Regions from separate parts of the Nonomuraea sp. B1E8 genome, predicted to be linked through region 2. Evidence: riboswitches for the same ligand, from Rfam matches in the RefSeq annotation. Region 2 holds a riboswitch; the other holds the start of a gene.
What was found. A riboswitch is a leader RNA that binds a small molecule or an ion and turns the genes downstream of it on or off. The one in region 2 is predicted to bind S-adenosylmethionine.

Region 1 (5,447 bases), on a different contig from region 2:
CGCCCCGCACATTACGATGGCCACGGGCCGCGTGCGTGCGACGTGAACGTCACACGCCCCTTTCGAGGAGGACACCATGGGAGCACCGCTCAGCGGTGACAATGCTGCCCAGGAGCCGTCCCGCCGGCAATCACTCTCACAACGCGATCACGAGCTCCTCGCCTTCGAGCGCCAGTGGTGGCGCCACGCGGGCGCGAAGGAGCAGGCCATCAAGGAGACCTTCGGGTTCTCCGCCACGCGCTACTACCAGCTGCTCGGCGAGCTGATCGACAGGCCCGAGGCGCTCGAGCAGGACCCCATGCTGGTCAAGAGGCTGCGCAGGTTACGCTCCACCCGTCAGCGTGACCGGGCCGCCAGAAGGCTTGGCATGCGCCCCTGACCGGCTGGGTACGGCAGCCGCGTGAGGAACATCCCTGGAATGGAAGCGATCCTGAGCGATCCGGCAGGCGCCGTGATCGGGCTCGACTTCGACGGCACGCTGTCGCCGATCGTGCCCGATCCCGCCGAGGCCGTGATCCACCCGAAGGCCCCCGAGGTTCTCGCCAGGCTGGGCGCCCACGTTCTCGCGGTGGTCATCGTGACCGGCAGGCCCCCGGCCACCGTGCTGGAGCTGGGGCCAGGGCTGGCCGACGTGCCGGGGCTGGTCGTGCTCGGACACTACGGGTTCGAACGCTGGGAGCATGGCCGTGTCTCCGCACCCCCGCCCCCCGCCGGCGTGCCGCGCAGCGAGGCCGAACTGCCGCTGCTGCTCGACTCGCTGGGCGTCGAGGGCGTGACCGTCGAGGACAAGGGCCGGGCCGTGGCCGTGCACACCCGGCGCAGCCCCGACCCCGACGGCACCCTCGCCAAGCTGCGCGAGCCGCTGGCCAAGCTGGCCGAGAAGCACGGCCTGGTGATCGAGCCCGGCCGCTACGTCCTGGAGCTGCGGCCGCCGGGCATGGACAAGGGCCAGGCGCTCAGCCTGTTCCTGGCCGAGCGGGCCGCGAGATCCGTCCTGTTCGCCGGCGACGACCTCGGCGACCTGGCCGCGTACGACGCCGTCGACGCCTCCAACCTGCCGGGCGTGACCGTGTGCAGCGGCTCCACCGAGGTGACCGCGCTGGCCGAGCGGGCCGACATCGTGGTGGATGGCCCCGAGGGAGTGGTGGCGCTGCTCGGCGAGCTGGCGTCCGCGTTCAGCGGTTCGTGAGCGGCCGCCGCTACGGTCCTGCACATGTCGAAGCGCCCCGGCGCGAGTACAGGCGATTCGCCGTCGTGGCGGGTCCACAGGCCAGGGCCGTGTTCCGGCAGCCCTCAGGCGAGGGCGTCGAGCTGGGCCTCCAGCCACTTCTGCGGCGGCAGGGCGGTGGCCGCCGCGCGCAGCTTGTCGCGGCGCGTCCGCCGCTCGTCCTCCGGCATGACGAGCGCGTCGTGCAGCGCGGCGGCGGTGCCGCTGATGTCGTAGGGGTTGACCAGGAGCGCGTGGGAGCCCAGCTCGGCCGCCGCCCCCGCCTCCCGCGACAACACCAGCGCGCAGCGCGGCGACAGCACGGGGCCCTCCTTGGCCACCAGGTTCATGCCGTCTCGGATGGGGTTGACCAGCAGCACGTCGGCCATCCGGTACGCGGCGAGGGAGCGCGGATAGTCGTCGTCGACGTTGAGGATCAGCGGGTCCCAGTCTTCGGTGGCGTACTCGTCCTCGATCTGCCGGGCGCAGCGCTGCACCGACGCGGTGTATTCGCGATATTCGGGCAGGTCGTGCCGGCTCGGGTAGGCGAAGGCCAGGTGCACGACCCGGCCGTGCCACTCGGGGTGGGCGCCGAGGAACTCGCCGTAGGCCACCAGGCCGCGCACGATGTTCTTCGACAGCTCGGTGCGGTCGATGCGGACGATCAGCCTGCGGTCGCCCACCTGCTCCTTCAGCGCGGTCATGTGCGACTCGACGTCGGGCTCGCAGGCCCGCTCCCAGAGGGCGGCGCCGTCCACGCCGAGGCTGTGCACGCCGATGCGGGTCGTCCTGCCGGCGTGGGTGACGCTGCGCCCGACGCGGTCGGCCTCCGCGCCCAGCAGGGCCTCGCAGCAGTCCATGAACGCCTGCGCCCACCTGTCGGTGAGGAATCCGGCGTGATCGGCTCCCAGAATGCCTTCCAGGACCTCTCGCGCCACCTCGTCGGGCAGCAGGGAGAAGTATTCGGGCGGCGCCCACGGCGTGTGGCTGAAGTGGGCGATGCGCAGGTCCGGCCGCTCGGCGCGGAGCATCGCCGGGGTCAGGGTCAGGTGGTAGTCCTGCACCATCACCCTGGCCTCGTGGCCGGCCTCCTCGGCCAGCGCCAGCGCGAACGCGCCGTTGTAGTCGCGGTAGGACTCCCACTCGCGGCCGAACTTGGTGCCGAAGAGCGGCGCGTTGGGGATGTCGTAGAGCAGGTGGTTGACGAACCACAGCGTGGAGTTGGCCACGGCGTTGTAGGCGCGGTGGAAGGTGGCGGGCGGGATGTCGAGCATGCGCAGCGGGCCGGTGTCGTAGCCGGCCTGGTCGATGCGGCCGCCGGGGGCCAGGCGCACCGCGCTGCGGTCACCGTCGGACAACGCCGCGCAGACCCACAGGACGCCGTCGTCCTTGGCCACGCCGGACAATCCCGACACCAGCCCGCCGCCGCCGCGCCGCATGGTCAGCTCGCCGTCGTCGGAGACGGTGAAGGAGACGGGGCCGCGGTTGGAGGCCACCAGGACGTTGTTCACCGCGCCCGCTCCGGCCGCGCGGGCCGCCGGCAGGGCGGCGAGCTGGTGTGAGACCTCAAGGTGACTCCTTCCGGCTGGCGGGTCGGTGCAGACGGGACCACACTGATCATCGTGGTGAACGGCCCATCGGAAAAGGAAGGATGCCAACAAGGCTCCCTATGACCCTAGGATCCCAGGCATGGCGCTTGATGAGCTAACCGAGGAACTCGCCCGCTCCGCCGCGGCCGGAGACCACCGTGCTCTTGGCGAGCTGCTGCGGCGGATCGAGCCCGATGTGATGCGTCACTGCGCCCGCATCCTGCCCTACCACCAGGACGCCGAGGAGGCCTCCCAGGACACCCTGCTGGCCGTGGCGCGCAACATCGGGCGCTTCGAGGGGCGGGCCAGGTTCAGCACCTGGCTGCACATCGTGACGGCCAACTGCGCGCGCACGACCTACCGGTCGCTCAAACGCCGGGCGGCCGAGCAGAGCTCGGACGAGCTGCCGATGCAGAAGCCCGACGTGCGGCGCGTCAGCGTGATCGCGGGCTCGCGGCTCGACCTGCTCGACGCCATGGAGGCGCTGGAGGCCGACAAGCCGGATCTGGCGCAGGCGCTGGTTCTGCGCGACATCGTCCAGCTCGACTACAACGAGGTGGCCGACCAGCTGGGCATCCCGCTCGGCACCGCGAAGTCGCGCATCCACCAGGCGCGCAAATATGTGCAGGGCGTGCTGGGAGACGACTATCGCTGAGATCGTACGTCTCATTATTTGAGACGGGAGGACGTTTCCGCCACGTGGGCGGGTAGAGTCCGAGTCGACAACTGAATATTGCTCATCCAGAGGGGTGGAGGGACCGGCCCTGCGAAGCCCCGGCAACCCTCCCGGCTTGTGACTCGCGACCTGGCGAGGCCGACCGGGACAAGGTGCCAATTCCGGTCTGTGGTCAAGGTGGCCGCAGACGAAGATGAGGGAAGGCCTCGCTTCATGTCGCACGATTTCGGTCCCGCCGTCGGTCTGTCCTGCCGCGAGTGCGGCGCGCGTTACCCGCTCGGTCCGAGCTTCGCCTGCCAGGAGTGTTTCGGGCCGCTCGAAGCGGCCTACGAGTTCGGCGAGGTGACCCGCGCGGCCATCGAGTCGGGCCCCGCCAACATCTGGCGCTACCGCTCGCTGCTGCCCGTGCCGGCCGACGTCGCCGACAAGCCCAACATGAACCCCGGCTGGACCAAGCTGGTCAGGGCCGGCAACCTCGGGCGGGCGCTCGGCATCAGATCCCTCCACGTCAAGGACGACTCGGGCAACCCCACCCACTCCTTCAAGGACCGCGTGGTCGCCATGGCCGTCGAGGCGGCCCGCAACTTCGGCTTCCACACGCTCTCCTGCTCCTCCACCGGCAACCTCGCGGGCGCGGTGACGGCCGCCGCGGCGCGGGCCGGGCTGGAGGCGTGCGTGTTCATCCCGGCCAACCTCGAACAAGCCAAGATCGCCATGGCCCGGGTGTTCGGCGGCCGGCTGGTCGGCATCGAGGGCACCTACGACGACGTCAACAGGTTCTGCTCCGAGTTGATCGGCGACCCGCTCGGTGACAAGTGGGGGTTCACCAACATCAACCTGCGCCCTTACTACGCCGAGGGCTCCAAGACGCTCGCGTACGAGATCGCCGAGCAGCTCGGGTGGCGGTTGCCCGAGCAGATCATCATCCCCATCGCCTCGGGCTCGCAGCTCACGAAGATCGACAAGGGCTTCAAGGAGCTGGTGGCGCTGGGGCTGGTCGAGGACACGCCCTACAAGATCTTCGGGGCTCAGGCGGCCGGGTGCTCGCCGGTGTCGACCGCCTACAAGGCGGGGCACGACGTCGTGCAGCCGGTCAGGCCCGACACCATCGCCAAGTCGCTGGCCATCGGAAACCCCGCTGACGGGCCGTACGTGCTGGACATCGCGCGGCGGACCGGAGGGGGCGTCGAGGACGTCACGGACGCCGAGATCGTGGCCGCCATCAAGCTCCTGGCCTCGACGGAGGGCATCTTCGCCGAGACCGCGGGCGGCGTGACCGTGGGCGTGCTGAAGAAGCTCACCGAGACCGGGCAGCTCGACCCGGAGGCCGAGACCGTGGTGCTGAACACCGGCGACGGCCTCAAGACGCTCGACGCGATCAGCGGCGACGCCAGGCCCACGGCCGTGATCAAGCCCTCCCTCGACGCGTTCCGCGCGACTGTCTGACAACCAGGAAAGGCGAGGTAAACCATGAGCGTTTCTGTGCGGATTCCCACCATTCTGCGCACCTACACCGGGGGCAACGCGGAGGTCAGTGGCGAGGGCGCGACTCTTCGTGACGTGCTGGCCAAGCTGGACTCTGACTACCCGGGTATCGGCGCGAGAATCCTGGATGAATCGGGCAAGATTCGGCGTTTTGTCAACGTTTATGTGGGGGAAGAGGACGTCCGATTCGCCCAAGGGCTGGACACTCCGGCGCCGGAGGGCACCCAGATCTCCATCATCCCCGCCGTCGCCGGCGGTTGAGTGCGGCAGATCACACTTCGGCGAAGGCGCCCCTTGCGGGCGCCTTCTTCTTTTCCCAGCAATTCAACGTTGAACCGTCGATGAGAGGAAATGCGCAGTCTGCGGATTGACTCTGTTGCCAAACCCCGTGCCACAGGTATGGTCGAGGGCGATCGCCTGGCTGATTTTCCGTTAAGTCAGGCGATTACGGGTCTCGCGAAGGAATGGGCGAGGTCTGGGAGCCCAGTAA
Region 2 (5,447 bases):
GCAGGCGTCGGCCAGGTCGAGCGAGACCTTGAGCTGCTCGAGCAGGACCTCGAAGCGGGCGTGGCAGTCGCCGGCGCTCCTGGTGACCACCTTGACGGGCAGCTCGGGGTAGGCGAGGTAGGGGTCGTCGCGGCGCAGGTCGAAGTCGACGCCGGAGGCGCGGGCGATGGGGCCGCTGACGCCGTACTGCATGATCTGGTCGTGGGTCAGCACGCCGACGCCCCTGGTGCGGGCCAGGAAGATGTCGTTGTACAGGATGAGGTTCTCGATGTCGGGGACGCGGCGGCGGGTCTGCTCGACGGCCGCCGACACGCGGTCGAGCCAGCCGAGTGGCAGGTCCTCCTTGAGCCCGCCGACCCGGTTGAACATGTAGTGCATGCGTCCGCCGGAGATCTCCTCCATGACGGCCTGGATGCGCTCGCGCTCGTCGAAGGCGTAGAACAGCGGGGTGATCGCGCCCAGTTCCAGGGGGTAGGAGCCGAGGAACATCAGGTGGTTGAGCACCCGGTTGAGCTCGGCGAGCAGCGTACGCGCCCACACGGCCCTGACCGGCGGCTCCATGCCGAGCAGGCGTTCGGCGGCGAGTACCACGCCCAGCTCGTTGGCGAACCCTGACAGCCAGTCGTGCCGGTTGGCGAGCATGATGATCTGGCGGTAGTCGCGGACCTCGAACAACTTCTCCGCGCCGCGGTGCATGTAGCCGATGATCGGCTCGGCGGTGGCGATGCGCTCGCCGTCGAGCGTCAGCCGGAGCCTGAGCACCCCGTGGGTCGACGGGTGCTGCGGGCCGATGTTGAGGATCATGTCCTCGGTGGCCAGTTCTTTCGCGCCCGCACCGATTCCGACCACACGTTCCGTCATATGGCCATGCTGCCACCGTCGTGGGTGTCGATCCAGCGCGGGGCGGACGGTCAAAGCTTGGTATGAAGGTGCATCCCGAAGTCGGACATGGGGAGGGATACCTGGAATGGGGGGGAAATCACCATGAAAAGGGTATTGTTCGACGTCGCGGCCCTGATCGCGCGCGTGGTGACGGGCGTGATCTTCCTGGCCCATGGATGGCAGAAGTGGCAGGGCGGCCTGGGCGCCACCGCGCAGGGCTTCAGGGAGTCGGGGATCCCGCTGCCCGAGCTGGCCGCCTCCTACGCGACCGTCGTGGAGACCGTCGGCGGCATCTTCCTGATTCTCGGCTTGCTGGTCAGGCCGGTGGCGTTGCTGCTGCTGATCAACATGCTGGGCGCCATCTTCTTCGTGCACTGGGGGCTCACCCCGATGACTTCCGACAACGGCTGGGAGCTGCCGGCCGCCCTGGGCACGCTGAGCCTGCTGTTCCTCGTGCTGGGCGGCGGCAGGTTCGGCCTGGACGGCATCGTCCGCACGATGTCGCGCAGGCGTGCCGAACGCCGTGCGGCCGAGGCGGAGCTCGCCGCCCGCACGCCCGCCACGCGTGGCACGACCACGACCGGTGCGGCCGGGGGCCCGACGACGCCCGAGCCGGCGCAGCAGGAGCCGCCCCAGGTGCCCCGGCAGTCGAGCGCGCCGAAGGACAGCAAGCTCAGCGACCAGGACATGCGGGACATCGACGCCCTGGTCGGCGACGAGCCGCCACCGCGCCGCGGCGAACCGCCGAAAGGCTGACCTCAGCGGGAGGTGAGGTCGCGCAGCGCCTCGATCAGCCGGTCCACGTGCTCCTGCGTGGTGCCGATGCCGATCGAGGCGCGCACCGCTGATGCCGTGCCGTCCTCGCAACCGCCGCCCGAGCGCACGTCCACCAGGTGACGGACGAACGGGTGCGCGCAGAACTTGCCGTCGCGCACCCCGATGCCGTATTCGCCGGACAGCACCTCGGCCACCTCGCGGGCCGGGCGGCCGTCGACGGTGAACGACACGATGCCCACGCGCGGGTGGTCCTCCCCCCACAGGGACAGCTCGCGTACGCCCTCGATCGAGGCGAGACCGGCCCGCAGCCGGGCGATCAGCCGCTCCTCCTCGCGCACCAGCGGGGTCCACCCGGTGGCGGTGAGCGCGTCGCAGGCCGCGGCCAGCGCGATGGCGCCGAGCACGTTCGGCGTGCCCGCCTCGTGCCGCGGCTCTGGGTCGTCGTGCCACTCGACGGCGCCGGCCACCGACCGGACCGCGCCCCCGCCCTTCAGGTACGGCTCCGCCCCCGCCAGCCAGTCACGCCGCCCGATCAGCACGCCGGCCCCGAAGGGCGCATAGAGCTTGTGCCCGGAGAAGGCCACGTAGTCGAGGTCGAGCGCGGTGAGGTTGAGCCGCCGGTGCGGTACGAGCTGCGCGGCGTCCACCAGGATCCTGGCGCCGTGGCGGTGCGCGATGTGGGCCAGCGCGGCGATGGGCCACAGCTCGCCGGTGACGTTGGAGGCGGCGGTGACCACGAGCAGCTTGGGCCCGTCGATCGCGGCCAGTGCGTCGTCGGCGGCGCGCACGGCCTGGCCGGGGAAGGCGGGTGGCGCCAGCCGTACGGACCGGGGCCAGGGGAGGAGGGAGGCGTGGTGCTCGGTGTCGAAGACCACGGTGGTCGTGCCCTCGGGCAGGCAGCGGGCGAGCAGGTTGGTGGCGTCGGTGGTGTTGCGGGTGAAGATCACGGCGTCGTCCGGCCGGGCGCCGGCGAACGCGCTGACCGTGTGGCGGGCCTGCTCGTAGCGGGCGGTGGTGAGCTGGGAGGCGTAGCCCGCGCCGCGGTGGACGCTGGAGTAGGCCGGGAGCGCGGCGGCGACGGCCGCGCTGACCGGCGCGAGACAGGGGGCGCTGGCGGCGTAGTCGAGGTTGGCGTAGCTCACCAGCCTGCCGCCCTTGACCGGCACCTTGAGGTCGGCGCCGAGCACGGCGGGGACGCGCCGTTCCTCGGTGGTGGCGGGGGCCTCGTCCGCTCGGACGTGGGCGGACCTGAAGATCGTCAGCGTGGACACGGCAGTCCTCCTCGGGGTCGTCGGACCCCTGGAGCAGCCAGCGGAGCCCGCGCTTGCCCGCCACACCTCGTGACGGACCAGGTCTTCACCCGGGGCACCCCGCCGCGGACGCGAGGGTTGCCGGCCAGCTAGCCGGGGCTTGTCGCTGGCACTCATGACCTACGTCAAGGACTATAACCCGTACCCGGGCATGGATCGCAAGCGGGCGAACTTATGGGGCAACTGAGTCGTTGCTATCGGGAGACCCGCCGTCACATGCCTTGGAGGTGCGTAAATGCTGGAATGGGTGGCCGACCCGCAGATCTGGATCGGCTTTCTCACTCTTGTCGCCCTGGAGATCGTGCTGGGGATCGACAACATCATCTTCATCTCCATCCTGGCGGGCAAGCTGCCTCCGGAGCAGCGTGACCGGGCCCGCGTGCTCGGCCTGGCCGCGGCGCTGATCAGCCGCCTGCTCCTGCTGCTCGGACTGTCGTGGGTGGTACGCCTGACCGATCCGCTGTTCGCGGTCTTCGGCCACGACATCTCGGGGCGCGATCTGATCTTGCTGCTCGGCGGCCTGTTCCTGCTGGCCAAGAGCGTCACGGAGATCGGCCACAGCATGGAGGGGCCGCACGGCAAGGACGGCAGGAAGGCCGCGGCGGCCTCCTTCACGTCCGTGATCGTGCAGATCATGGTGCTCGATGTCGTCTTCTCGCTCGACTCCGTGATCACTGCCGTCGGCATGGTCGACGAGCTCGGCGTGATGGTCGCGGCGGTCGTGGTGGCGGTGCTGGTGATGTTGTTCGCCTCCGGGCCGATCAGCAGGTTCGTCGACCGGCATCCGACCATCAAGATGCTGGCGCTGGCGTTCCTCGTGCTGATCGGGGTGATGCTCGTCGCCGAGGGCCTCGGCCAGCACATCCCCAAGGGCTACATCTACTTCGCGATGGCGTTCTCGGTGATCGTGGAGCTGTTGAACATCCGCATGCGCGGCAGGCACGCCAGGCAGCGGGCGCTGGAGGAGGAGACGGAAGAGACCACTCCCGCGACGGAGGATCCCGCTTCTAAGATGAAATGATGCGCTTTGATCCCTGGAATCCGGATTTCGTGGCTCACCCGTACGGCGTCTACGAAGAGCTGCGGCGCGAGGCCCCGATCAGCTACTTCGAACCGACGAACCAGTGGCTGATCTCGCGCCACGCGGACGTCAACGCGCTGCTCAGAGACCGCCGCCTCGGCCGCTCCTACCTGCACGTGGCCACGCACGAGGAGTTCGGCAGGCCACCGGAGCCGGAGTTCCAGGAGCCGTTCTGGCGGGTCATCAGGGCGGGCATGCTCGACGTGGAGCCGCCGGTGCACACGAGGCTGCGCCGGCTGGTCTCCAAGGCGTTCACGCCGCGCATGGTCGAGTCGCTGCGCCCCCGGGTCCGCGCCATCGCCCGGGAGCTGGTGGACACGTACGTCGCCAAGGGCGGTGGCGACCTGATCGCCGAGGTCGCCGAGCCGCTGCCGGTCACCGTGATCGCCGAGATGCTCGGCATCCCCGGCCAGGACCGCCACCTGCTGCGCCCGTGGTCGGCCGACATCTGCGGCATGTACGAGCTCAACCCCGCCCCCGACGCCCAGCACACCGCAGTCCGCGCGGCGGAGGAGTTCGCCGGGTACCTCAGGGCCCTGGCCGCCGAGCGCCGGCCGCGCCCCGGCGAAGACCTGATCAGCGCGCTCACCCAGATTGCCGAGCTGACCGAGGACGAGCTGGTCGGCACGTGCGTCCTGCTGCTCAACGCCGGTCACGAGGCCACCGTGAACGTGACGGGCAACGGCTGGTGGTCGCTGTTCAGAAACCCCGCCGAGCTCGTACGGCTGCGCGAGGACCGCTCCCTGCTGCCCACGGCCGTGGAGGAGCTGATGCGCTGGGACACGCCGCTGCAGATGTTCGAGCGCTGGGTGCTGGAGGACATCGAGGTGCACGACGTGGAGATCCCGCGTGGCGCGGAGGTGGCGTTGTTGTTCGGGTCGGCCAATCGGGACCAGACGGTGTTCGACGACCCTGACAGGCTCGACGTCAGCCGTGCCGACAACCCGCACATCTCCTTCGGCGCCGGGATCCACTTCTGCCTGGGGGCGCCGCTGGCCAGGATCGAGCTCGTGGAGTCGTTCGGGGCGCTCCTGGATCGCGCGGCCACGCTGGAGCTGCGGCGGGAGCCGGAGTGGAAGCCCGGCTACGTCATCCGCGGCCTGCGATCCCTGGAGCTCACCGCGACTGGCTGAGCCAGCCGAAGCCGCCGAGGCCCGACGGGTCGATCAGCTCGCCCTCCTCGGAGGCTCTGGCCAGGGCACGCAGGTAGCCGCGCGGATCGATGTGGGCCAGGTCGGCGGGCGGCCTGGCGCCGGTGATGCCGAGGGCCTTGAGGGCGTCACGTTGTGTGGACAAGGTTGTGGATAGCGCACCGGCCCCGCGGCCGGCCTCCGCGCACGCGTCGAGCGCGACATGTGCCGTGATGTCGCAGGTGCCGTCGGGGACGGGGGTCACGA

Region 1: it holds a riboswitch for S-adenosylmethionine, as region 2 does, so the genes downstream of both, thrC (threonine synthase) here and ABGA98_RS20670 (aminotransferase class V-fold PLP-dependent enzyme) in region 2, are expected to answer to the same signal.

What each region holds. Positions count from the first base shown of each region.
Region 1 is NZ_JBDPLS010000023.1:25,868-31,314, forward strand. Features, by position in the region: gene ABGA98_RS43325 (DUF3263 domain-containing protein) at 77-379, shown strand; gene otsB (trehalose-phosphatase) at 419-1,189, shown strand; gene ABGA98_RS43335 (trehalose-6-phosphate synthase) at 1,294-2,718, opposite strand; gene ABGA98_RS43340 (RNA polymerase sigma factor) at 2,897-3,451, shown strand; SAM riboswitch class I at 3,531-3,672, shown strand; gene thrC (threonine synthase) at 3,686-4,918, shown strand; gene ABGA98_RS43350 (MoaD/ThiS family protein) at 4,943-5,218, shown strand.
Region 2 is NZ_JBDPLS010000005.1:591,245-596,691, reverse strand. Features, by position in the region: gene ABGA98_RS20680 (NADH-quinone oxidoreductase subunit D) at 1-861, opposite strand, end outside; gene ABGA98_RS20675 (DoxX family protein) at 985-1,638, shown strand; gene ABGA98_RS20670 (aminotransferase class V-fold PLP-dependent enzyme) at 1,641-2,846, opposite strand; SAM riboswitch class IV at 2,975-3,090, opposite strand; gene ABGA98_RS20665 (TerC family protein) at 3,205-3,990, shown strand; gene ABGA98_RS20660 (cytochrome P450) at 3,990-5,183, shown strand; gene ABGA98_RS20655 (SAM-dependent methyltransferase) at 5,167-5,447, opposite strand, start outside.